DNA from 2 places in the Dickeya lacustris genome. Region 1 is predicted to be linked to the other one. Evidence: predicted binding sites of a transcription regulator. Region 1 holds the regulator's gene; the other holds the start of a gene.
The links. The regulator LexA, encoded in region 1, represses DNA repair genes until DNA is damaged. The targets are predictions, from matches to a motif close to TNCTGTATGTACATACAGNA.
Positions count from the first base shown of each region.

Region 2: the regulator LexA is predicted to act here: its motif matches at 5,273-5,292, upstream of O1Q98_RS00705 (DNA translocase FtsK 4TM domain-containing protein).

Region 1 covers NZ_CP114280.1:1,956,083-1,964,255, forward strand. The annotation lists gene zur (zinc uptake transcriptional repressor Zur) at 86-595, shown strand; gene lexA (transcriptional repressor LexA) at 1,051-1,662, opposite strand; gene O1Q98_RS08845 (diacylglycerol kinase) at 1,773-2,138, opposite strand; partial or broken gene plsB (glycerol-3-phosphate 1-O-acyltransferase PlsB) at 2,267-4,754, shown strand; gene ubiA (4-hydroxybenzoate octaprenyltransferase) at 4,796-5,644, opposite strand; gene ubiC (chorismate lyase) at 5,681-6,196, opposite strand; gene groL (chaperonin GroEL) at 6,450-8,096, opposite strand; gene O1Q98_RS08870 (co-chaperone GroES) at 8,147-8,173, opposite strand, start outside.
Region 2 covers NZ_CP114280.1:151,613-159,785, forward strand. The annotation lists gene cydC (heme ABC transporter ATP-binding protein/permease CydC) at 1-1,229, opposite strand, end outside; gene cydD (heme ABC transporter permease/ATP-binding protein CydD) at 1,268-3,034, opposite strand; gene trxB (thioredoxin-disulfide reductase) at 3,299-4,255, opposite strand; gene lrp (leucine-responsive transcriptional regulator Lrp) at 4,722-5,216, shown strand; gene O1Q98_RS00705 (DNA translocase FtsK 4TM domain-containing protein) at 5,353-8,173, shown strand, end outside.

The DNA of each region.
Region 1 (8,173 bases):
CCCACGCCGATACCACATTTCGGTGTTTTAATTTAGTCATGGTAAGATGAGGAAATTATCTCAACCTCGCCTCAGGGTTACTGCAATGGATCCAACCAATCTGGACACTCTCCTTGCCCAGGCTGAACAGCTTTGCCAGCAACGTCATGTGCGCCTGACCCCACAGCGGCAGGAAGTGCTGCGTTTAATGGCACTGCAACATGGTGCCATCAGTGCGTATGATTTACTGGATCTACTGCGTCTGTCAGAGCCACAAGCTAAACCCCCCACCGTTTACCGCGCACTGGATTTTCTTCTGGAACAAGGTTTTATCCACAAAGTCGAATCGACAAATAGCTATGTTCTTTGTCATCACTTTGAAGAGCATAGCCACACTTCGGCGCTGTTTATCTGTGACCGCTGTGGCCAAGTCACTGAGCGTCAAACGCAAGGTATTGAAGAAACATTGCAGCAACTAGCCAGACAGTCAGGATTTGCGTTGCGTCATAGCGTGGTGGAAGCACACGGTTTATGCGGCGAGTGTCAGAAAGTGGAGTCTTGTGAACATCGGGATAGTTGCAGCCATGACCACAGCATTGTGGTAAAAAAACGCTGACTGCGCACGCCAGAGGCGGGTTGCAAGAAGGCTTGCTCAAGAGGACTGCTAATGTTGCGTGAGCCTACAGGCAGCTTGTAATACGAAGGCAAGCACGCCTATTTCCCCTGATACCGGAGTGTGAAGTGGCACAGCACTTCACACAACTCGTTGCACTATCAGGTTCTCTTTCACTTAGCTCTCTTTTCACCTGGCCTTCTTTTTACCTGGCTTTATTTGTCGTCTCTTGGATTTGTCGTCCTCTGGCGCGCGGTTTACCGTCGCGCTGTAGACTATGCTTGGTGATAGCCATCGGTGTTGATTGGTTTATGACTGAGGCTGAATACCATCGCACGCCAGAGGGCGTTAGCGCCGATGGAATAAGCTCGACAGAGACAACCTACCCGCCAATGAAAGAGATACGGTTATTATTCACAAACACATCTATTCATGAACACATCGCGGTAATGAGGGCATTACCCCCAGTTACTATTACGGATGACCCCGACAGCCAGCCCTTCAATGGAGAACGCCTGCTCGCGTAAATCAACCACAATAGGTGAAAACTCTTTGTTTTCCGCCAGCAACTGCACCACGTTACCCTGTTTTTTCAGGCGCTTAACTGTCACTTCATCATCAATGCGCGCCACCACAACCTGCCCATTGTGCACATCTTGTGTTTTATGTACCGCCAGTAGGTCTCCATCCAGGATGCCTATGTCTTTCATTGACATACCGCTGACACGCAGCAAAAAATCCGCACTGGGTTTAAACATGGCGGGGTCAACCTGATAGTGGCACTCAATATGCTGTTGCGCTAACAGCGGCTCACCGGCAGCCACGCGGCCAATCAGCGGCAACCCCAGATCTTCCTCTTCCATCAGTAGACGGATACCACGGGAAGCCCCGGTGACAATCTCAATCACGCCTTTACGCGCCAATGCTTTAAGATGCTCTTCAGCCGCATTCGGCGAACGAAAACCAAGCTGACTGGCAATCTCCGCCCGGGTCGGCGGCATACCACTTTGAGAGATATGATCGCGAATCAGGTCATAAACCTGCTGTTGCCTGGTAGTTAATGTTTTCATTCCGCCCCCTGTTTGTTTATACAGTTTCGCTGTGAGTATATACAGGGATACTGCCAATGGGAACCGCGATATCGCCTATTGCGCGGAATTTTCCGCGCTTATGCAAGCCATTACGCAAAACGGCTCCATAATAGCGACACCCAAACCACCGCAGCGAATAAGCAAGCGACCAAAACCGCAGCAGAACCGATGTCTTTTGCCCGCCCGGATAACTCGTGATACTCGAGGCCGACGCGATCGACCACCGCTTCAATCGCACTGTTCACCAGCTCAAACAGCACGATCAACACCACAGACCCTACCAACAACAACCGCTCCAGCGTGGAAACGGGCAATAGCCCTGCGACAATCACCGCCGCCAGCAACAATACAGACTCCTGACGAAATGCGGCTTCATGCTGCCACGCCTGCTTCAGACCTTGCAGGGAATACCCGGCAGCTTTGACAATGCGAGTCATTCCTGTTGTCTTATTCATGATAACTCCACCTGTAATTTGTGATTGGCCGCAATTTTAACGCGTCCACATGATTGCATCACCACAGATATCCTGTTGGGTTTCTGTTATCCTTGGCGCGCATTGCTAACAAGAGGCTTTTGGTTGTTATGTCAGGTTGGCGTAAAATTTACTACAAGTTACTGAATTTCCCTCTAAAACTCTTAGTAAAGAGTAAGGTTATTCCACAGGACCCCGTTAACGAGCAACGTCTGGATCCTTCAAGGCCAATATTTTATGTGCTGCCTTACAGTTCTAAGGCAGACCTGCTGACGTTGCGTACAAAGTGTCTGGAGCTAAACCTGCCAGACCCACTGCAACCCCAGTATATTGATGGCAAAACGCTGCCTAGCTATGTTTTCGTCAGCGACGGCCCGCGCCTGTTTCGCTATTACGTGCCGAAACAACAGTCCATCAAGCTGTTTCACGACTATCTGGATTTGCACCGCAATAACCCAGAGCTGGATATACAGATGGTGCCTGTTGCAGTGATGTTCGGTCGCTCTCCTGGGCGGGAAGGCCAGCATCAGGGCATGCCGCATCTGCGCTTGTTAAACGGGATTGAGAAGCTGTTTGCCGTTTTATGGCTGGGGCGTGACAGCTTCGTGCGCTTCTCGGTGCCGGTATCCCTGCGTTACATGGCAACAGAGCATGGCACGGATAAAACCATCGCCCACAAACTGGCACGCGTAGCCCGCATGCACTTCTCTCGCCTGCGATTAGCGACAGTCGGCCCAAGGTTGCCCGTGCGTCAGGCGCTGTTTAATCAACTGCTGGCTTCCCGGGCAATTGCCAAGGCGATTGATGACGAAGCGCGCGTCAAAAAAATCTCCCATGATAAGGCCCAGCAAAACGCGATCACGCTGCTTGAAGAGATAGCCGCTGATTTCTCTTATGAAGCGGTCAGGCTCTCTGACCGGGTTCTGAGCTGGACGTGGAACCGGTTATATCAGGGCATCAACGTACATAATGCCGAACGCGTGCGTCAGTTAGCGCAAGACGGCCATGAAATCGTTTATGTGCCTTGTCACCGTAGTCATATGGACTATCTGTTGTTGTCTTATGTCCTTTACCATCAGGGGCTGGTTCCGCCACATATTGCGGCTGGCATCAACCTGAATTTCTGGCCAGCAGGCCCGATATTCCGCCGCCTTGGCGCATTCTTTATCCGCCGTACCTTCAAAGGGAACAAGCTCTATTCCACCTTGTTCCGCGAATACCTGGGGGAATTGTTCACCCGTGGCTATTCCGTCGAATATTTTGTTGAAGGCGGCCGCTCACGCACCGGGCGACTGCTTGAGCCCAAAACCGGTACCCTGGCGATGACAATTCAGGCGATGCTACGCGGCGGTACACGCCCGTATTACGCTGGTACCGGTGTATATTGGCTACGAACATGTGATGGAAGTCGGCACCTATGCCAAGGAGTTGCGCGGCGCAGCGAAAGAGAAAGAAGGGTTCCTGCAAATGGTGCGGGGGCTGCGTAAATTACGTAATCTTGGTCAGGGGTATGTCAATATCGGCGAACCGCTAACCCTATCAACCTACCTCAACCAGCATGTACCGCAATGGCGCGATGCGATTGACCCCATAGAGCCGCAACGCCCGGCCTGGCTAACGCCAACCGTGCAGCACATTGCCGATGACATCATGGTGCGCATTAATAATGCCGCTGCCGCCAACGCGATGAATTTGTGTTGTACCGCACTGCTGGCTTCTCGCCAGCGGGCGCTGACGCGTGAGCAAATGGAAGAGCAGTTAGAGTGTTACTTGCAGCTACTGCGTAATGTGCCTTACAGCCGCGATATCACGGTGCCGAACAAAACCGCAGCCGAACTGCTGGAACACGCGCTGGGGATGAACAAGTTTGAGGTAGAAAAAGATAATGTCGGCGACATTATCATCCTGCCGCGCGAACAGGCGGTCTTGATGACTTACTATCGCAATAACATTCATCACCTGCTGGTGCTGCCTTCATTGATTGCCAGTATCGTCATGCACCATCGGCGTATTCACACCTCCGCGCTGTTGCAGCAGTTGGCCTTAATCTACCCGCTGTTGCAGGCAGAGCTGTTTTTACACCATGACAAAGCCGACCTGCCGGAAATTCTCGATAACCTGGTCGCGGAGCTGGTCAGCCAGCGCCTGATTATCAACAACGACGGCGAGTTAGAGCTAAACCCGGCACGCATTCGCACCCTGCAACTTCTGGCTGCAGGCATTCGTGAAACCTTGCAGCGTTATACCATCACGCTGGCGCTGTTGCATGCGAACCCGTCCATCAGTCGCGGCGCGCTGGAAAAAGAGAGCCGCAGCATGGCGCAGCGTCTGTCTGTTCTGCATGGCATCAACGCGCCGGAATTCTTTGATAAAGCCGTGTTCTCAACGCTGGTCAATACCTTGCGTAACGAGGGCTATTTCAGCGATAACGGAGAAGCGGTACAAGAGCAAGTGCAGGCCATGTATGCCATGTTGGGTAATCTCATTACCCCAGAGGTGAAGCTGACTATCGAAAGCGCAAGCCTTGCGCAAGAGAGCGCAGCACCGGCAGACGCAGAGCCGGTGGAGAGCGCGGAAAAACAGGGCGACGCGGAGTAATGCATTCCCCTGCGGTACACGTTGCCGCAGGGGAATCGTGCTTACAAGCTGAATAGAATGCCGAAAAACAGCACCATACCAACGTAGTTATTGTTTTTGAATGCGCGAAAACAGTTATCGCGCTCACGCCCGGCAATCAATTTCTGTTGATAGGCAAACAACGCCGCCGCCGCCAAAACAGACCAGTAGAACACCTGCCCTAATGCCATCATCCGGCCAAGCGCCAGCATTGCAGCTAATGTCATCAATTGCAGTACGCCGATGATAAGCGTGTCGTGGCTGCCAAACAGAATAGCGGTAGATTTCACGCCGATTTTCAAATCATCATCGCGGTCAACCATTGCATATTCGGTGTCATAGGCAACAGTCCAGCAAATGTAGGCGAAAAACATCAGCCAGCAGGTCGCCGGTAACGACTCGCTGACGGCAGCATACGCCATCGGGATTGACCAGCCAAAAGCGGCCCCTAACACCAGTTGCGGCAAATGGCTGACGCGCTTCATAAACGGGTAAACCCAAGCCAGCGCGAGCGCCGCCACCGACAGCCAAATCGTCATCTGGTTCATGGTCAGCACCAGCCCAAAGGCCAGCAGCACCAGTACCACAAACAGCACCTTAGCCGATTGCTCACTCACCAACCCCGAAGGCAATGGGCGCGATGCGGTGCGTTTCACATGCCCATCGAAATGGCGATCGGCATAATCATTGATGACACATCCGGCGGCACGCATCAGGAAAACACCCGCCACAAACACCAGCAACGTCCAGGTTGTCGGTGTGCCGCGTCCGGCCAGCCATAATGCCCACAGCGTTGGCCATAACAACAACAGTGAACCAATCGGATTATCAATACGCATCAAACGGCAATATGCCCCACAGCGTCCTGACATAAACAGTCTTTCCAACGCCTGATTCTCCTTCTGCACTCAGTTCTGACAAACATCGGGGAAATAGAGGGGAGCCTGCGGTAAAAATAGCTCGGTAATCAGCAGAGGATTACCCGATAACAGCAAGCGCGAGCGCCGCACCCATAGCGCATCACATCGCCCCATTTGAATCACATCGCGCGGTGGCGGCCCCTGCAAAAACAGGTAGCGTCCTAACGGCGTCGAACCGACCTGGGTCAGGTCAAGATCGGCTTCATCCAGCGTCTGCTCAGGTATTACCGTGCGGCCAAACAGCCAAGGCGTACCATCTCCGAGCAGTGTGACCTCTCGCAACCAGTAACGCTCACTCAGTGGCAACAGGGCAGACTCCCCGGCAACATCCGGCGAGGTGATAAATCGCTCCTGATTCACTTCGACACTCAGCTTTAGGCAATAGCGCTCCAGACGGCGTGTCATCGAGTCGTGATAAATCAGCCAATCAGCAGCCAGTGCAGGAATATCCTCTGGTGCGCACCACATCGCCGAGCGCAGGCGAGCTAAAGCCTCATCAGACATGTATCCCCTTCCACCCGGTGTTTAATAAATAAAATAAGCGGCCTTATTGTAGCGCAGACGCGCCTTAGCGCGAAGCTATGCCTGATTGCCAATCAAAATACCGTAGCAACAATTTATCAACGTCACCTTAACGATGCAGGGATAGCGTTAGCCGTAAAAAAAAACGACCCGGCACATGCCGGGTCGTTACTTCAGCTATCAAAGCCTTAAACTATCAAGGCAAGGCGACAACATCGTCACCTGCATGTGGCAATTACATCATGCCGCCCATGCCGCCCATGCCGCCCATACCGCCAGCAGCACCTAAGTCAGGCGCGTCGCCTTTCGGCAGCTCAGTCACCATACATTCGGTGGTGATCATCAGGCCAGCAACGGAAGCCGCATACTGCAGCGCAGAACGGGTCACTTTGGTCGGATCCAGAATACCCATGTCGATCATGTTGCCATACTGTTCAGTGGCCGCGTTGTAACCGTAGTTACCTTCGCCCGCTTTCACGTTGTTAGCAACCACAGACGGCTCTTCACCGGCGTTGGAGACTATCTGACGCAGCGGCGCTTCCATCGCGCGCAGCGCAACTTTGATACCGACGTTCTGGTCTTCGTTCTGAGCAGTCAGAGAAACCAGTTTAGCCGCTACGCGCACCAGCGCCACGCCACCACCGGCAACCACGCCTTCTTCAACGGCAGCACGGGTCGCGTGCAGCGCATCTTCAACGCGGGCTTTCTTCTCTTTCATTTCGACTTCGGTCGCAGCACCGACTTTGATAACCGCAACACCGCCAGCCAGTTTAGCGACGCGCTCTTGCAGTTTTTCACGATCGTAGTCGGAAGTCGCTTCTTCGATCTGCTGGCGAATCTGGGTAACACGACCCTGAATAGCCGCTTCGTCGCCCACGCCATCGATGATGGTGGTGGTGTCTTTGTTGATGACCACACGTTTAGCCTGGCCCAGGTCTTCCAGCGTCGCTTTTTCCAGCTCCAGACCGATTTCTTCAGAAATCACCGTACCGGCAGTCAGGGTAGCGATATCTTGCAGCATTGCTTTACGACGGTCGCCGAAGCCCGGTGCTTTCACCGCAGCCACTTTCACGATACCGCGCATGGTGTTAACCACCAGCGTTGCCAGTGCTTCGCCTTCTACGTCTTCAGCGATGATCAGCAGCGGTTTGCCTGCTTTGGCAACGGCTTCCAGCACCGGCAGCATTTCGCGGATGTTGGAGATTTTTTTGTCAGCCAGCAGAATGAACGGGCTTTCCAGTTCAACAGAACCGGTTTCCGGTTTGTTGATGAAGTACGGAGACAGGTAGCCGCGATCGAACTGCATACCTTCCACCACGTCCAGCTCGTCTTGCAGACCAGAGCCTTCTTCTACGGTGATAACGCCTTCTTTGCCCACTTTCTCCATCGCTTCGGCAATCAGTTTGCCTACGGTTTCATCGGAGTTAGCAGAGATGGTGCCGACCTGAGCGATCGCTTTGGTATCCGCGCAAGGTACAGACAGTTTTTTCAGTTCTTCAACAGCGGCAATAACGGCTTTGTCGATACCACGTTTCAGATCCATCGGGTTCATACCCGCAGCAACGGCTTTCAGACCTTCGTTGACAATGGCCTGTGCCAGTACGGTCGCAGTGGTGGTACCGTCGCCCGCAGCGTCGTTCGCTTTGGAGGCTACTTCTTTCACCATCTGTGCGCCCATGTTTTCGAACTTGTCTTCCAGTTCGATTTCACGTGCTACGGACACGCCGTCTTTGGTGATGGTCGGAGAGCCGAAGGACTTGTCCAGCACTACGTTACGACCTTTCGGGCCCAGCGTGACTTTGACTGCATCAGCCAGCACATTTACGCCACGCAACATTTTTACCCGAGCGTCATTACCGAATTTTACGTCTTTAGCTGCCATTGGTAGTTTCCCTTGAATTCGTTTCGTTCAGTACAGAAGATTACGTGAGATTAGGCTTCAACAATCGCCAGGATGTC
Region 2 (8,173 bases), 1.8 Mb from region 1:
TCCTCTGGCCATGCCTGTAACGGGGTCTCGTTTAGGCGGATTTCACCGCCGGTGCAATCCCAGGCGCGAGTGAGGAGCTGCAATAGGGTGGATTTGCCACAGCCGGTGCGCCCTAGCAGGGCGACGTGCTCACCGGCTGCCAGCGTCAGCGATAGTTCGCGCACAGTAGGGTGGAGTTGGCCCGGATAATGAAAGCTGACGTTATCAAGCGTTACCTGAAGGTGTTGCGGCACGGCGGGGCCGCCTTGTACAAACGTGACGGCTGGCGGCAGCTCCAGCAGCTGGCGCACACGGGCCGCGCTCGCCGAAACCTGGCCAATATGCTGGAATGCACCTGCAACCGGAGCCAGCGCTTCAAACGCCGCCAGCGATGCGAAGACAAACAGCGCGATAAGCGGGCCCGGTTGTGATGAGCCGCCGATGCCACCGGCTGCTAACCAGAGCATCAAGGTCGCGGTGAGGCCGCCTGCGGCGATAAATAAGGCCTGGGAAAGCGCGCTGAGTCCCGCTTGCTGGCGCTGCCGGTTAAACCAGCGCTGTTCCAGGGTATCCAACTGCTGGCGGAATGCGGCTAGCGCACCGAATACGGTGAGTTCAGCCTGCCCCTGTAGCCAGGTCGTCAACTGTACCCGATAACGAGCGCGCAATGCGGTGATATCGGTGCCAATCGGCCAACCGGCCCGATAAAACACCGGGGGCAACAATACCAGTAAAATTAACATGATAGCGGCGAGTGTCAGCGCCAGTGAGAGATCCAGCAGGCTTAAACCATAGGCGATTGTAACAATAACGGCCAACGCGCTAATGACCGGTGAGATAACGCGAAGATAGAGGTGATCCAGCGTATCGACATCGGCTACCAATCGATTGAGTAATTCGGCCTGCCGAAAACGCGCTAATCCACCGGGTGTTAGCGGCAGAATGCGGCTAAACGTAAACACCCGTAAATGTAAGAGAACGCGAAATGTGGCATCGTGACTGACTAAGCGCTCGAAGTAACGGCTGGCTGTGCGCAAAATTGCCGCCCCCCTGACGCCAGCGGCAGGCAGCATGTAATTAAACGTGGTTAACCCGAGTAGCCCGGCAAGCGCAGAGGCGGCCAAAAACCAGCCTGAGAGCGTGAGCAAGCCAATGCTTGCCAGCAGGGTTACAATCGCCAGCACAATACCAAATCCCAGCCGAATACTGTGGCGGCGATACAGCGCCAGAAAGGGCTTAAGTTCCTGCATGATTCGCATGTTTTTTATATCACCCTGTTTTTTCATGATTACAACACGCCTTGCCGTTGCGCCACTAGGTGGGAAAACAGCCCGGGGGACTGAGATAAGCTGGCGTAGCTGCCTTGCTGAACCAGTTGGCCATCGGCCATTACCCAGATAGCATCATAATCACGGAGTTCCGCGAGTTGGTGCGTGACCAGCAATGTGGTTTGATGCCTCGAGGCATCGCCGAGTGCGCGCATCACTTGCTGCTCACTGTGGGCATCAAGACTTGCCGAGGGCTCATCCAGCAACATCAACTGACAAGGCTGTAACAGCGCACGGGCAACGGCTACCCGTTGTGCCTGGCCGACAGAGAGCCGCGCTGCGCCATCACCGAGAGGCGTGTCTAATCCTGCGGGCAGTGAGGGGAGAAACTCATTAACATAGGCCCGTTCTAGCGCGGTGTGCAGTTCATCCTCGCGGGTTTCTTCTCTTCCCAGCACAATATTCTGTCGCAGCGTGGCGGCGGGCAATTGAGGATGCTGGCCAACCCAGCTTAGGCAACGTCGCCAGCTGTCTGGCGAAAGCGTGCGCAGCTCTACGCCATTGACGGTCAGCGAGCCGGTATAGGGTAAAAAGCCGAGCAGCAGGTTTAAAAGGGAACTCTTGCCAGCCCCGCTGGGGCCGACCAGGGCAACACGTTGTCCTGCTTCCAGTCGGAAATTCAGTGGCCCGGCCAGCGTGACGCCGGTAGGTGATAAAATAGTCAGATCGCAGGCGACCAGTGTCAGAGGCGTGTCGCTGTGAATTGCCTCTGTACCTACGTGGTTTTTTTCGCCCGCGCTGGTCATAAAGCGTTGTAAGGCATCGGCCGCGCCGACGGCCTGTGCTTTCGCATGGTAATAGGTGCCCAGATCGCGCAGCGGTTGAAAAAACTCTGGCGCTAAAATCAACACCAGAAACCCGGCAAACAGCGTGACAGCGGTGCCGTAACTGCCGAAATGCAGCTCACCCAGATAAGAGAAGCCGAAATAGACCGCGACAACGGCAATAGACACGGAGGCGAAAAACTCCAGCACGCCGGAAGAGAGGAAGGCCATACGCAACACTTCCATCGTCCGGCTGCGAAACTGTTCAGACGCTTGCTGGATATGATTGATTTCCGCCTGCGATCGATGAAACAGGCGCAGCGTCTCAAGCCCGCGCAGGCGGTCAAGAAAATGGCCGCTCAGACGTGCCAGCGCCTGAAAGTTACGGCGATTAGCATCAGCCGCTCCCATACCCACCAGCGCCATAAACAGCGGAATTAAGGGGGCGGTGAGCAGCAAAATTAACCCCGCCGCCCAGTTAACGGGAAACACGGTCGCCAAAATGAGCAATGGGATCAGCGCCGCAAGGTACATTTGCGGCAGGTAGCGGGCGTAATAATCCTGCATGTCTTCTACCTGCTCAAGGATCAATGTCGCCCAACTGCCCGCTGGTTTGCCCTGAATCCACGCCGGGCCCAATTGCTGCAATCTGTCGAGAACCTGTTGGCGAATATGCTGGCGTACAGCCTGACCGCAGCGGAACCCCACCTTTTCGCGTAACCAACTCAGCCCCGCACGTAGCACAAAGGCGCCAGCCAGCAAGCTGAAGGTTCCCTGCAGTGCCTGGCGCGGTGTGTGCGTGATAATCAATGCATGCAGCAGTGAGGCCATCAGCCAGGCCTGAGCGACAATCAATATACCGCTGACCAGCCCTAGAATCAGTGACAAACGTAGCCAGCGATGGGCAAGGCGGCTTTGCTGTTTTAGCCAGCGTGTCAGTTCTCGTTGTCGTGTCTCTTTCATGCTTTATGAATCGCGTCCGGTGAGTACAGGGAATGAAACATTAAAATAACGTTCAAATAACCGTTGCTTAACGCCAGTGGCGTGTTATCGCCAGAATGGCGTCATGTTACCTTGCAGGCCGCGTTGTGCAAATGAAAAGGCAGGGGGATAAACCGGTAAGGGATCAATTTTCTTCACTGTGCGGCCATAATAAAAAACCCGGGTACGATGACGTCCCGGGTTAGTTTATACGCTGCGCTTAATACGTATCGGGCGGCGTTATCACTATTTCGCCAGCGCATCCAGATAGCGTTCGGCATCCAGCGCCGCCATACAGCCGGTTCCGGCGGAGGTGATGGCCTGGCGGTAGATATGATCCATCACATCACCGGCAGCAAAAACGCCCGGAATGCTGGTTTGCGTTGCGTTGCCGTGCGTGCCGGACTGTACTTTGATATAGCCATTCTCCAGCGCCAGTTGATCGCCGAATACGGCGGTATTCGGACTATGGCCGATAGCGATAAACACGCCTGCGACATCCAGTTGTTCCGTTGCGTCTGTGTTTGCCTGACGTAGACGTACGCCGGTGACGCCCATCTCATCGCCCAGCACCTCATCCAGTGTGCGGTTGGTGTGCAGTACGATATTGCCGCCAGAGACTTTAGCCATCAGTCGGTCAATCAGAATTTTCTCTGCGCGGAAACTGTCACGACGATGAATTAAATGCACTTCAGCGGCGATATTCGACAGGTATAACGCCTCTTCTACAGCGGTATTACCGCCGCCGACGACCGCGACTTTCTGGTTACGGTAAAAGAAACCGTCACAGGTCGCGCATGCAGACACGCCTTTTCCTTTAAAGGCGTCTTCAGACGGCAGCCCTAAATACCGTGCTGATGCGCCGGTCGCAATAATCAGCGCATCACAGGTGTATTCATCGCTATCGCCAAACAAGCGGAAAGGGCGAGTTTGCAAATCAACGCGATTGATGTGATCAAACACGATCTCGGTGTTGAACTTAGCTGCATGGGTATGCATGCGTTCCATCAATAATGGCCCGGTCAGATCATCCGGGTCGCCTGGCCAGTTCTCTACTTCGGTGGTGGTGGTAAGCTGACCACCTTTCTCCATTCCGGTGATCAGTAACGGATTTAAGTTTGCCCGCGCAGCGTAGACTGCGGCGGTATAGCCTGCCGGGCCTGAGCCCAGAATCAATAATTTACGATGTTTGGCAGTGCTCATGGGTTCCTCATTCACTCGAACGGACGATAGTGCTGATTGTAAGGAAATTACTTGCGTAAAAAAAGTGTGGCGGAATGTTGTTAGCTATCGGATCAATCGTTGCGAAATATTGGCAATACAATAGCGATGCACCGTATTGGCGCATGCTCTGTTACGGCTAACGGTATTAATGTGTAGTAATAATACTTCTGAAAGCGCTCATCTGGCACTTTCTTCTGATTTTAATTGTTTTGCTTTGACAATCGGCTGCGCTTTTGCGAAAACATCCTTGGAAGAGGAAATTTTTTGTATGTGAATAGTTAAATGCTCCAGCTTTTACAGCATATTGTCCGTTTTATCGGGTAATGCAGGAACAGTGGATTATCGCGTTACAAAAGGCAGGGGTCTTCTTTAGGGGTGGCTCTGATACATTGAAGTTGGACAGAGACAGCGATTAAACAGGGAAGGGTAAAGAGAGACAATAAGAATGGTAGACACAAAAAAACGACCGGGAAAAGATCTGGACAGAATCGATCGTAATATCCTGAATGAATTGCAAAAAGATGGGCGTATCTCCAATGTGGAGTTATCCAAACGGGTTGGCCTGTCGCCAACGCCTTGTTTAGAGCGCGTTCGTCGCCTGGAGCGTCAGGGCTTTATTAACGGTTATACTGCGTTGTTGAACCCGCATTATCTCGACGCCTCATTGCTGGTATTTGTTGAAATTACCCTCAATCGCGGCGCGCCGGATGTATTCGAACAGTTCAACGCTGCGGTGCAGAAACTTGAAGAGATTCAGGAGTGTCATCTGGTTTCCGGGGATTTCGATTATCTGCTCAAAACCCGTGTACCGGATATGTCAGCGTACCGTAAGTTGCTCGGGGAAACGTTATTACGTCTGCCCGGCGTGAACGATACCCGTACCTATGTGGTGATGGAAGAAGTGAAGCAGAGTAATCGGCTGGTGATTAAAACCCGCTGATAGCACGGGGTGCACATGATAGCACGGGGTGCACAACCGGCTAAATTCAGTTACACTCCTGTTAATATGTACAGTATGCGCCGGGTGATTCTCGGCGTTTTATCATGAAACATTTACAGGAAACCTGGAGAGACGCTTGAGCCAGGAATATACAGAAGAGAAAGAGGTTACGCTGAATAAACTCAGTGCGGCCCGACGCTTACTGGAAGCGATATTGATAGTCGTGGCACTGTTTGCCGTTTATCTGGCGGTGGCGTTACTCAGTTTTAGCCCTTCCGACCCGAGTTGGTCGCAGACCGCCTGGCATGAACCCATTCATAATCTGGCTGGCGGCGTTGGCGCATGGCTGGCTGATACCCTGTTTTTTATTTTTGGCGTACTGGCCTATGCCATTCCTGTCATCATGGTGTCATTATGCTGGGCGGTACATCGGTTGCGCGGTCAGCGCGAATCCCTCGATTATTTTGCCCTCTCATTGCGCCTGATAGGTACACTGGCGCTGATTTTAACCTCTTGCGGATTAGCGGCGTTAAACGTCGATGATATCTATTATTTTGCCTCTGGCGGTGTATTAGGCAGCTTGTTGAGCAGTTCGATGATTCCGCGCTTTAACAATATTGGCTCAACCATGGTGTTGTTGTGCGTCTGGGCGGCGGGGTTAACGCTGTTTACCGGTTGGTCCTGGCTTGCGATTGCAGAGAAAATCGGTGCTGGCGTCATGGCCTGCCTGACGCTATTTAGCGGCCGCCGTCGTGATTATCATGATTTTGATGATGACGATGAAGAGGCGTTGGCCGCCAGAGTTGCGCCAGCAGCGGCGAAAACGGTGCCCGACAAGCCTGAGCCTGTACATGCAGCGCCGGTTAATACGCCAGAGCGCGATGACGACGACGACGATGATGTGTTGTTCTCTGCCCCGAGTGTTGTGGCGCGTACGCTAGCCAGTACGCCGGAATCAACAACCACGCCGCTGCCTGCGACGCCGCCTGCACCGGTTAACGCAGCGGCAACCGAGATGCCTCCGCTTGAGACAAATGCCGCAACGTTGTCTGGCGCTGCTACTGCAACCGTTGCATTAAAAGAGCGTGGATTGCCGTTAGCCACCGAGCCGGTGGCTCCTTCGCCGCCGATTGCGCTGACAACCTCATCGGTTGAGCCCACCGTACAAACGGTGGATACAGTGCAAACGACACATACAGTGCAAACGGCGCATAACGCATATCCTGATGTTGAACCGGTGCGCGCCGCAAAACCGAGTGAGCCGGCGCCTTTGGTGCAGATGACACCTGTGGTAACGCCAGCCTCGTTGCCGCCATCGCAGGGATTGACTGCCGTTGCAGCACCTGCGCCAAAACCGGCAGAAACGTCCGCGCCGTTTGTATCGCCAGCGTCATCTGACTGGTCGTCTCGGATAACTAAGCCCAATCAGTTAACGGAGCAGGATTGGTTAACTGAACATAATCGGTTAACTGAACAACATGAGCACATTACCCATTTGGCGAAGTTTGCCGCTACGGGCAGAGGCCCGGAAACCGGCGCGAGCGATGTCGATGTTCAGCCTGTGAGCGCACAGCCTGCCAGCACCCCGGCGATGCCAGAGGTGAAAAAAACGGCCTCTGCTGCCCCGATGTTTACTGCCGTAGCTGATGCTAATCCTCAGGTTAAACGCGGCATGGGCCCTGAGTTGCCTCGCCCGAACCCGGTACGGATTCCTACACGTCGTGAGCTTGCTTCCTACGGAATTAAATTGCCGTCCCAACGTCTGGCTGAACAACAAGCCCGTGAAAAAGAGGCGCAGCAGCAACAGGCGCAATTGACACAGGCCGCAGAGCCTGGGCGCGAAGAGCGTGAACGCATAACGGCTCCCGCGTCCGACGTCCCTGCCGAGGCGCTGCATCGGTACGATGAGGACGACGACCACGCGGCGTTGGCGCAACAGGCGCAGTTGCGTGAAGCATTCGCCCAACAGCAGCGCGATCGCTATGGTGAAACGTATCCTGATGATGATAAAGGCGATGAAGGCAATGAAGGCAATGAAGGCAATGAAGATGCGCTATTGCAGGCTCAATTAGCGCGTGATTTCGCTGCGATGCAACAGGCAAGATACGAACAGCCAACGGGGGTTAATGATGCGCCCGTGGCAGATGATCAGCCTATAGCGCACACGGCTGTCGAAAGCCGTCAGGCCGCAGGCCATCGTGCGGCGATGCCCTCGTCTGGTGCCGCTGTGTCGCCGCAACCAGAGCGCCCGGCGATAGCGTCAGCCTCGCAGGGCAGTACGTTTGTCATATCACCTTATGCCGATTTGGTTGACGATACCCCTTCCGAGCCACTGTTCACCTTGTCACCCCATGAGAGCGATGTAGACACGTATCCGACAGCCTCCGAGCCTGCCTTGCCGCCATCCGATGCGCGTCAGGCGAACGTCGATGAGCCTGTGCATGCTGATCCTGTGCATAGTGATACGCCATCGATTATGGATAGTCTGATTCATCCTTTCCTGATGCGTAACGACCAGCCGTTGCAAAAACCGACGACACCATTGCCGTCATTGGATCTGCTCACGCCACCGTCGCTTAATGATGCGCCGATAGACCGGGATGCGCTTGATGAGATGGCGCGTTTGATTGAAACCCGGCTGGCCGATTACCGGGTAAAAGCCACCGTGGTGGATTATCATCCAGGCCCGGTAATTACCCGGTTCGAATTGGATTTGGCTCCAGGGGTCAAAGCAGCGCGTATTTCGAATCTGGCTAAAGATTTGGCGCGTTCGCTATCGGTGGTCGCGGTACGTATTGTTGAGGTTATCCCTGGTAAACCCTATGTCGGCCTCGAGTTGCCTAATCGTCATCGTCAGACGGTGTTTTTACGCGAGGTGCTTGATTGTGAACGGTTCCGCGATAACCCTTCGCCACTGGCCGTCGTTCTGGGCAAGGATATTTCCGGCCAGCCGGTCG